Regions from separate parts of the Stenotrophomonas sp. YJH_SMC_65 genome, predicted to be linked through region 1. Evidence: riboswitches for the same ligand, from Rfam matches in the RefSeq annotation. Region 1 holds a riboswitch; the other holds the start of a gene.

Region 1 (5,087 bases):
ACTGCGCCGCAAGCTGCTGCTGGCGTTCGAACGCGCCGAGGCCGAACCGGACCCGGCCAGGAAGGCGGCGTGGCTGAGTTTCGCCATCGTCGGTGGTGGTCCCACCGGCGTCGAACTGGCCGGCACGCTGGCCGAGATCGCGCGCCACACGCTGCGCAACGAATTCCGCCACATCGATCCGGCCAGCGCCAAGGTGCGGCTGGTCGAGGCTGGGCCGCGCGTGCTGTCCTCGTTCCCGGAAGTGCTTTCGCTGAAGGCGCGCCGCCAGCTGGAAAAGCTGGGCGTGGAAGTGCTGACCGGTATCCCGGTGAGCGACATCGACAGCCAGGGCTTCAAGCTCGGTGAGCAGTTCGTGCCGGCCCGCACCGTGGTCTGGGCCGCCGGCGTGGCCGCTTCACCACTGGCGCGCACGCTGGACGTGCCGCTGGACCGCGCCGGCCGCGTGCAGGTGCAGCCGGACCTGACCCTGCCCGATCACCCGGAGCTGTTCGTGGCCGGCGACCTGGCCGCACTGAGCCAGGCCGACGGCAAGCCGGTTCCCGGCGTGGCGCCCGCAGCCAAGCAGATGGGCAAGTACGTGGCCGAGGTGGTCCGTGCACGCCTGCACGGCAAGCCCGAGCCCGGTCCGTTCAAGTACGCCGACTACGGCAACCTGGCCACCATTGGCCGCATGGCCGCGATCGTGCACCTGGGCCGGCTGCAGCTCTCCGGCGTGCTGGCCTGGTGGTTCTGGCTGGCCGCGCACGTGTTCTTCCTGATCGGCTTCCGCAACCGCATCGTGGTGCTGCTGAACTGGGCGGTCGCGTACTGGAGCTACCAGCGCAGCGCGCGCATCATCTTCGGTGATGATCAGGACGACCGGCGGCCGAAGCGCTAGGGCTTCCCGGGGCCTTTCCAGGGGTCAGGGCCCTTTCCGCCGGAATGGGACCCGACGCCGGCTACCGCATCCGCGCATGACGTGGATCTACTTCCGGCAGAAGTCCTCCTTCCTCGCGGTGTCCGCAATCTGCGCGGTACTCCAATGCCGGGTGATCCAGATCGCCAACGCGGTGCTGCTGAGATGCCAGCGCAGCATGCCGCGCCGAGGTTGCCGCCACAGGTGGCGCCGGGCAATCCAGAAGGCCTCCCGCTCCACTTCAGGCACCTTGTTCTTCATCCCGTCCTTGTCGAAGAACTGGGCGGTGAAGCGCCAGGGGTTCATCGGCTGGTATCCCGCCCGTGGCTCACCGCTGCACGCAGCCACGCCACTGGGCGCGCGGTCGGCCGGCTTCGGCCGACCGTCCACCAATGCCAGCCCGAGCAGATACAGCAGGCCAGGCAGCAGCGCGATGCCGGCGACCAGCACGACGACGGAGATCCATGCGTTGCCGGCGGCACGCATCGCTCAGTGCGCCTTCGGTTTCGGGTACCACAGTGCGTTGACGATGACCCAGCGCTGGTCGAAACGCCCCATGTGGAAGTAGTCGACGAACCACGGGGTTTCCAGCCGCACCGAGGCCGCGTTGCCGGTCACGTCCAGCACCGTGCAGCGGCGATCCCATTGATCCTTCGGGGTCTTCAGCGCGCCCTGTTTCGTCAACGAGACCAGCTCTTCCTTCGACATCCGGCGCAGGCCCAGGCGCTCGTCGGGTGTATCGCCGAGCACAGCGCGCTTGGCCAGGTCCGGATGCAGGGAACGGGCGACGCGCTGCGGGTCGGCCTCCAGCTGGCCATCGACGTAGTCGTGGCAGGTGGCTTCGATGGCCGCGATCGTGGCGGCGTCGGCGGCAGGGCTCGTTGATGCGGAAAGCGCGAACAGCAGGGCAATCGTGGACATCCGGGTCTCCGGCTCTGGGCGCGGGGCGATCATCGCATGGGCCGGGTAGCCCATCCACGCAGGGCGTGGATCTACTGTAGAGCCGAGCCCGTGCTCGGCTCCCGCATCGGGCAGACGGAACAACAGCCGAGCGTGGGCTCGGCTCTACAGAAGCGCAGGATCCGTTGCCTGCAGCCAGGCCAGCTTGCGTTCGCGGGGCTGCTGCTTGAGTTGCCACTCGGCCCGCGAGGCGGCGGCCCGGTCCGGGTATTTGCGCACGGCCAGCACGCGCAGCGGCGGCCGGGCCCGGGTGTAGCGCGCGCCCTTGCCGGCCTGGTGGGCGGCGAAACGCGCCTCCACATCGGTGCTGATGCCGGCGTAATAGCTGCCATCGCGGCATTCGAGCAGGTACAGGAACCACGGGCGGACGGACGAGGCCATGCCTGGATTATGCCGTGCTGCACTGCAGCGGATATACTGGCACCCGAATGCAGGAGAGAGGCGCCGCGCTGGCGCCCGCCGAAGGCGCAGGCTCCCATGATCGCTCAGGCCGGTGGGCTGGAATCCCACCAACCATGCATTCGACTCGCCGAGCTGGAGAGAGGTCACCGGGCATGCCCGGGACGATCCGCCGAAGGGGCACGCGGCCCATGCCGCTGAACTCTCAGGCAAAAGGACAGCGGGAGCGGCACCGGTCATCGTCATCCCGTCATTGCGCAGGCAGTGGCGGCGGTCGCGCATGGCCGGCCCCACCGCGCCCGGAGCCTGTCCCATGCTGCTGTCCATCATCTACCTGATCGCCATTTCCGCCGAAGCCATGACCGGCGCACTGTCCGCCGGCCGCCGCCGCATGGACCTGTTCGGCGTGGTCATGATCGCCTGCGTCACCGCCCTCGGTGGCGGCTCGCTGCGCGACATCCTGCTCGGCCACTATCCGCTGGGCTGGGTGAAGCATCCCGAGTACCTGGGCTTCACCGTATGCGCGGCGCTGATCGCCACCTGGGTGGCGCGCTGGATGCATCACTTCCGCCGCACCTTCCTGGTGCTCGACGGGCTGGGCCTGATCGCCTTCACCCTGATCGGCTGCTCGATCGCGCGCGAAGCCGGCCATGCAATGCCGATCGTGCTGATCGCCGGCATGCTGACCGGCGCGTTCGGCGGGGTGCTGCGCGACATCCTCTGCAACGAGGTGCCACTCATCTTCCAGAAGGAGCTGTACGCGATCATCGCGCTGCTGACCGGCGCGGCCTATCTGTTGCTGCTGCACTGGGGCGTGGCCGATGCCACCGCGATCCTGTGCTGCCTCGGCGGCGGCTTCGCGTTGCGCCTGCTGGCGATCCACTACCGCTGGGAAATGCCGAAGTTCGTGTACCACGACGAAGTGCATTGAGCCTCTTCGTAAAGTCGAGCCATGCTCGACTGCTCTTTGCAGCAAACCAACGCGCTTCGCGCGCAGGTCGGGCATGGCTCGACGCTACAGGAAGCGGTATCACCACCCCGGCGATGTACCTGGCGCTGTCGCTCATGCGCAGCGCCAGGCGCATCGCCGGTGCAGATGGGCCGGCCTCCAACTCCGACCGACCCTGATCGCGGCCGCACCCCCGCAGGCGCTGGCCGCCATCCACACACGTGCCGCACTCAGGCGGCTTCGATCAGGCTGCTTCGGACACCTTCACGTCGCGACGGGCGCGCACGGCCGCAGCCAGACGCTCCAGCACCGTCACGGTGGTGTCCCAGTCGATGCAGCCATCGGTGATGCTCTGGCCGTAGACCAGCGGCTGGCCTTCCACCAGTTCCTGGCGGCCACCGACCAGATGGCTCTCGATCATCACGCCAACGATGCGCTGTTCGCCGTCTTCCAGCTGAACAGCGATGTCCTCGATCACCTTCGGCTGGTTCTCGGGGTTTTTCAGGCTGTTGGCGTGGCTGGCGTCGATCATCAGGCGCGTCGGCAGCTTGGCCTTGGCCAGCACCTGGCAGGCGTCGGCGACGCTGCCGGCGTCGTAGTTCGGCTGCTTGCCGCCACGCAGGATCACATGGCAATCCGGATTGCCGGTGGTCGACACGATGGCGGTGCCGCCCTGCTTGGTGACCGACAGGAAGTGATGCGGATTGGACGCCGCACCCACCGCGTCAGCGGCGATCTTGACGTTGCCATCGGTGCCGTTCTTGAAGCCGACCGGGCACGACAGCCCCGAGGCCAGCTCACGATGCACCTGGCTTTCGGTGGTACGCGCGCCGATCGCGCCCCACGCCACCAGGTCGGCGATGTACTGCGGCGAGATCACATCGAGGAATTCGACACCGGCCGGCAGGCCGAGCTTGTTGATGTCGCGCAGCAGGCCGCGGGCAATGCGCAGGCCCTTGTCGATCCTGAAGCTGCCGTCCAGGTCCGGGTCGTTGATCAGGCCCTTCCAGCCCACCGTGGTGCGCGGCTTCTCGAAGTACACACGCATGACGATTTCCAGTTCGCCGGCCAGCGCGTCGTGCAGCGGCTTCAGGCGCTGGGCGTATTCGATGGCGGCCTTCGGGTCGTGGATCGAGCACGGGCCCACCACCACTGCCAGGCGGTCGTCACGGCCGTGCAGGATCTGGTGCAGGGCCGCGCGCGAGGCGCTGACGGTGTCGGAGGCTTCATCGTCACAGGGCAGCATCGCCAGCAGTTGGGCAGGCGGTGTCAGCGGTTCGATGGTGCGGATGCGCAGGTCGTCGGTGTGCGGGGGCATTGCAGGAGATCTCCGGAACGTTGGGGTCCCCAGCGTGGCGGCATGAAAAAAGCCGCCAGGTTCGCTGGCGGCTTTCGGGAATGCGTCTGAAGCTTTCTTCAGGGTGAGCGCAGTCCTTCCTCCGCCAGTGGCTTCGGAAAGTAATACCAGTAAAAGCGGGTGGCGGCTGCGTTCATGGGGTGTATTGATAGCACAGCTTTTGCGCAGTGCAAAATGTTTCATCCGCAACCGCGGGTGCGGTTCAGCGAGGCGCGCGCCGGCGCTGCCCACGCGGCAGCAGCCACGCAAAGCTGCTCATTTGCCATGCACTTCCACGTCCAGCAACAGGCCTTCGTGGATGTCGGCCCAGCGCTCCAGCACGCGGTCCAGCTCCTGCCTGGCCTCGTCCAGCTGCTCGGGATTGAGCAGGGAACGGGTGGTGTAGAGGTCGGAGACCAACCGCCGCAGGGCCGCCTCCGGGATGGCCACCGACGGCCCTTCCCGCCCCGGCAACTGCAATGCCGGGCTGTCGCCAAGCGGGCCGAACAGCGTGACCTGGAGCGTGCTCTGCATGATCAACTTCCCTG
Region 2 (5,087 bases), on a different contig from region 1:
GCCCGGACAGGAACGAGCCGGTGGTCATGCCGCCGATGGTGGGGATGAACAGCCAGGCGAAACCGCCCTCGCCCAGGTGCAGGTGTTGCATCACGAACACCGGTGCCGAGGAGATGTACAGGAAGATGCCACCGAAACCGATGCTGCCGGCCAGCGCCAGGCGCAGGAAGCGCGGATTGAAACCGATGCGCACGTAATCACGCATCAGCACCCGCGGCGACAACGGAACGCGCGCTTCGAGCGGATGGGTCTCCGGCAGGTAGCGGGCGGTGGCCGCCAGCAGAACCAGTGCGAACACCACCAGGAACCAGAAGATCAGCGGCCAGCCAGCACCGCTGAGCAGGATCCAGCCACCGATGATCGGCGCGATCGCCGGGGCGATGCCGAACAGCATCGACACCTGGCTCATCAGCCGCTGCGCGTCGTGACCGTGGTACAGGTCGCGGATCACCGCGCGGCCGACGATCATGCCGACGCCTGCGGACAGGCCCTGCAGGGCGCGGAACCCCAGCAGCGTGGTCAGATCGGTGGACAGCGCACAGCCGACCGAGGCGCCGACGAACACCACCAGGCCGCCGAGGATCACCCGCTTGCGGCCCCAGGCATCGGACAGCGGGCCGTGTGCCAGGCTCATCAGGCCGTAGAACAGCAGGTACACGCTGATGGTCTGCTGCACCGCCACCTCGTCCACCGCCAGGCGCTGGGCCAGCTGCGGGAACGCTGGGAAGATGGTGTCGATCGAGAACGGACCGAACATGGCCAGGCCGGCGAGCAGCAGGGCCATGCGGCGGGTGGAAGGAGCAACAGCGGCGGTCATGGAGAAGGCGTCCGGCAGGGCCATGCGCGGCACGCACGGCGGGCGCCAGTCCCCTGCAGCAGGGACGGCGCCAGATGAATTCGGGTATCCGCCCATCATAGGTGGGGATTGCGCCTGATGCCATGCAGCAGTGCACAAAACGCACGGGCGGGCCATCGGCCATTCAGGCGCCGCGGCCGGGCCCGCAGGCGGCTGGCGCGCCCGCAACGGGCTATAATCGGCGGGCAACACGGTGGGAGAAGCGGAACACCGCTGCCGAAGGCGCAACGCCCGTAATCGCTCAGGCCCGATACCACCCGTAACACAACTCTGGAGAGACCGGTTCGATCCGGCGCCGAAGGGGCACGAAGCCGCGGTTTTCCGCGCTTCCAAACTCTCAGGCAAAAGGACAGAGGGGCGCCCCGCAGACCGCCGACCGGCGGCTTGTGCCCGTGCGTGTGCCCTTTCCTGACGGATCCTTCGCCATGTCCCAGAACACCCCTTCCCTGCGTGAGCTCGAGCACCACAATGCGTTCGTCGAGCGCCACATCGGCCCCAACGATGCCGAGATCGCGCAGATGCTCGACGTCGTCGGCCACGCGTCGCTGGATGCGATGACCGATGCCATCGTACCGGCCAAGATCAAGTCGCCGGCGCCGCTGGCACTGCCGGAATCGATGACCGAAGTGCAGGCACTGGCGAAGATCCGTGCGATCGCCGACAAGAACACCGTGCTGCGCAGCTTCATCGGCCAGGGCTACTACGGTACCCACACGCCGAACGTGATCCTGCGCAACATCCTGGAAAACCCGGCCTGGTACACCGCCTACACCCCGTACCAGGCCGAGATCTCGCAGGGCCGCATGGAAGCGCTGATCAACTTCCAGACCCTGTGCGCCGACCTCACCGGCATGGAAATCGCCAACGCCTCGCTGCTGGACGAAGCCACCGCCGCAGCTGAAGCGATGACCCTGGCCAAGCGTTCGGCCAAGTCGAAGTCGGACACCTTCTTCGTGCACGACGCCGTGCACCCGCAGACCCTGGAACTGCTGCGTACCCGCGCCGAGCCCATGGGCATCGTGCTGCGCGTCGGCACCCCGGTCGAGGCACTGGAAGCAGAAGCCTTCGGCCTGCTGCTGCAGTACCCGGACACCTTCGGCCAGATCGGCGACTACAAGGCGCTGGTCGAGGCCGTGCACGCGCGCGGCGGCCTGGTGGCCGTGGCCACCGACCTGCTGGCGCTGACCCTGCTGGCCGCCCCGGGCGAATGGGGTGCGGACATCGTGGTCGGCAACAGCCAGCGTTTCGGCGTGCCGTTCGGCTTCGGCGGCCCGCACGCCGCATTCATGGCCTGCCGCGACGCCTACAAGCGCTCGATGCCGGGCCGCCTGATCGGCGTCTCGGTCGATGCCCAGGGCAACCCGGCCTACCGCCTGACCCTGCAGACCCGCGAGCAGCACATCCGCCGCGAGAAGGCCACCTCCAACATCTGTACCGCACAGGTGCTGCTGGCGGTGATGGCCTCGATGTATGCCGTGTACCACGGCCCGGAAGGCCTGACCCGCATCGCCCGGCGCACCCACCGCCTGGCCTCGATCCTGGCCGCCGCGCTGCGCGAGGCCGGCGTGCAGGTCGGTGGCGACTTCTTCGACACCCTGCATGTCACCGGCGTGCACGCCGATGAGATTCACGCCAAGGCCCGCGCCGCCGGTTACAACCTGCGTGCGATCGACAGCGACTCGGTCGGCATCAGCCTGGACGAGACCGCCACCCGCGCCGACGTGGTCGCACTGGCCGCCGTGTTCGGTGCGCAGGCCGACGTCGACGCGCTGGATGCCAGCACCGCCGATGCGCTGCCGGCCGGGCTGCTGCGCCAGTCCGCATTCCTGACCCACCCGGTGTTCAACACCCACCACAGCGAGCACGAACTGCTGCGCTACCTGCGCTCGCTGGCCGACAAGGACCTGGCGATGGACCGCACGATGATCCCGCTGGGCTCGTGCACCATGAAGCTCAACGCCACCGCCGAGATGATCCCGGTGACCTGGCCGGAGTTCTCGCAGATCCACCCGCTGGTGCCGGCCGACCAGGCGCTGGGCTACAAGGAACTGATCGACACGCTGGAAGCGATGCTGGTGGAATGCACCGGCTATGACGCGGTCAGCCTGCAGCCGAACTCCGGCGCGCAGGGCGAGTACGCCGGCCTGCTGGCGATCCGCGCCTACCACCGCTCGCGCGGCGAAGGCCACCGCGACATCTGCCTGATCCCGGATTCGGCGCACGGCACCAACCCGGCCTCGGCGCAGATGTGCGGCATGAAGGTGGTGGTGACCAAGACCGATGCCAACGGCAACGTCGACGTCGAGGACATCCGCCTCAACGCCGAGAAGTACAGCGACCGCCTGGCTGCGATCATGATGACCTACCCGTCCACGCACGGCGTGTTCGAGGAAGAGGTGGTGGAGATCTGCGAGATCATCCACAAGCACGGCGGCCAGGTGTACACCGACGGTGCCAACATGAATGCCCTGGTCGGCGTGGCCAAGCCGGGCAAGTGGGGGTCGGACGTTTCGCACCTGAATCTGCACAAGACCTTCTGCATCCCGCACGGCGGTGGCGGCCCGGGCGTCGGCCCGTGCGCGGTCAAGGAGCACCTGGCCCCGTTCCTGCCGGGCAAGCTGGGTGACAACGGCCCGGTCGGCATGGTCAGCGCGGCCAGCTTCGGCAGCGCCTCGATCCTGCCGATCAGCTGGATGTACATCGCGATGATGGGCCGCGACGGCCTGCGCAAGGCCACCCAGGTCGCGCAGCTCAACGCCAACTACATCGCCAAGCGCCTGGCCCCGCACTTCAAGACCCTGTACACCGGCCGCAACGGCCTGGTGGCGCACGAGTGCATCCTGGACGTGCGCCCGCTGGAGAAGACCAGCGGCATCGGTGCCGAGGACGTGGCCAAGCGCCTGATCGACTTCGGCTTCCATGCCCCGACCCTGAGCTTCCCGGTGGCCGGCACGCTGATGGTGGAGCCGACCGAGAGCGAATCGCTGCACGAACTGGATCGCTTCATCAACGCGATGATCCAGATCCGCGAGGAGATCACCGCGATCGAAGACGGCCGCCTCGACCGCGAGGACAACCCGCTGAAGAACGCGCCGCACACTGCCACCGCAGTGACCGCCAGCGAGTGGACCCACGCCTACCCGCGTGAACTGGCCGCCTTCCCGCTGGCCAGCCTGAAGCAGAGCAAATACTGGCCGCCGGTGGCGCGTGTCGACAACGTGTACGGCGACAAGAACGTGATGTGCGCCTGCATCCCGGTCGATGCCTACAAGGATGATGAAGTCGAGGCGTGATTCCTCACTGCATCGGTAAAGAAAACGGCCCGCGCAAGCGGGCCGTTTTCATGGGGCGTGTGGACCAAGGCCCACACCCACAAGCATCCGATCACGGGTCCGGCATCTGCCCCAGGCTCAACTGCCACGACACGCCAAAGCGGTCCTGCACCCAGCCGTAGCGATTGCTGAAGTCATAGTCGCCCACCGGCATCAACCAATGGCCGCCCTCACCCAGCACGCGTGCCGCGCGCTCGAACTGCTCGGCACCGGAACACTCGACGAACAGCGAGATCGACGGCGAGAAGGTGAAATCGTGCACGTCCAGGCTGTCGAAGCACAGGTAGTGGGTGCCACCGAGCAGGAAGATGGCCTGGCGGACCTGCCCCGGCACGCCGGCGCCGGCCCCCTCGGGATGGCGTTGCAGGGCCAGCAGCCGGAAATCGGCAAAGGCTTCGGCGTACAGGGCCAGCGCGGCCTCGGCCTGGCCGGTGAACATCAGGAAGGGACGGCTGCGCAGCATGCGGTACTCCTGGTCGACGGGCCGATGACGGCCTGCCTGCACAGTGCCACGCGGAGTGTGTGCCTGTTGTAGAGCCGAGCCCATGCTCGGCTGGCGATCGCGCAAACAGCAGCCGACCGCAGGGTCGGCTCTACAGAATCACGCCTGGCGCATGCGCCGCGCGATGGCACTGCTGGCGGCGATCGTGGCGGTCAACGCCACCATCGACAGGAACTGCAGGCGGGTGTGCGACTCACTCAGCAGCAGGCCGAAGATCAGCGCAAGGATCGCCAGTGCACAGCAGGTCAGCCACGGGAAACCGGCCATGCGGAACGGCAGTCGGGTACCCAGACGATCCGCGCGACGACGCAGCACCAGCTGCGAGACCAGCGACAGCGTCCACACCAGCAGGCAGGTGGAACCGACGATGTTCAGCAGCACCGGCAGCACCCGGTCC

Evidence for each region. Region 1 has a riboswitch for glycine ahead of AC5P7A_RS09300 (trimeric intracellular cation channel family protein). Riboswitches for the same ligand answer to the same signal wherever they lie in the genome.
Region 2: it holds a riboswitch for glycine, as region 1 does, so the genes downstream of both, gcvP (aminomethyl-transferring glycine dehydrogenase) here and AC5P7A_RS09300 (trimeric intracellular cation channel family protein) in region 1, are expected to answer to the same signal.

The regions. Positions count from the first base shown of each region.
Region 1 is NZ_JCAFSR010000004.1:250,574-255,660, forward strand. It holds gene AC5P7A_RS09280 (NAD(P)/FAD-dependent oxidoreductase) at 1-877, shown strand, start outside; gene AC5P7A_RS09285 (hypothetical protein) at 965-1,381, opposite strand; gene AC5P7A_RS09290 (nuclear transport factor 2 family protein) at 1,385-1,816, opposite strand; gene AC5P7A_RS09295 (GIY-YIG nuclease family protein) at 1,961-2,236, opposite strand; glycine riboswitch at 2,277-2,366, shown strand; glycine riboswitch at 2,380-2,485, shown strand; gene AC5P7A_RS09300 (trimeric intracellular cation channel family protein) at 2,568-3,185, shown strand; gene AC5P7A_RS09305 (3-deoxy-7-phosphoheptulonate synthase) at 3,448-4,521, opposite strand; gene AC5P7A_RS09310 (hypothetical protein) at 4,816-5,073, opposite strand.
Region 2 is NZ_JCAFSR010000001.1:94,831-99,917, reverse strand. It holds gene AC5P7A_RS00415 (multidrug effflux MFS transporter) at 1-817, opposite strand, end outside; glycine riboswitch at 1,117-1,219, shown strand; gene gcvP (aminomethyl-transferring glycine dehydrogenase) at 1,282-4,149, shown strand; gene AC5P7A_RS00405 (VOC family protein) at 4,241-4,651, opposite strand; gene AC5P7A_RS00400 (amino acid permease) at 4,790-5,087, opposite strand, start outside.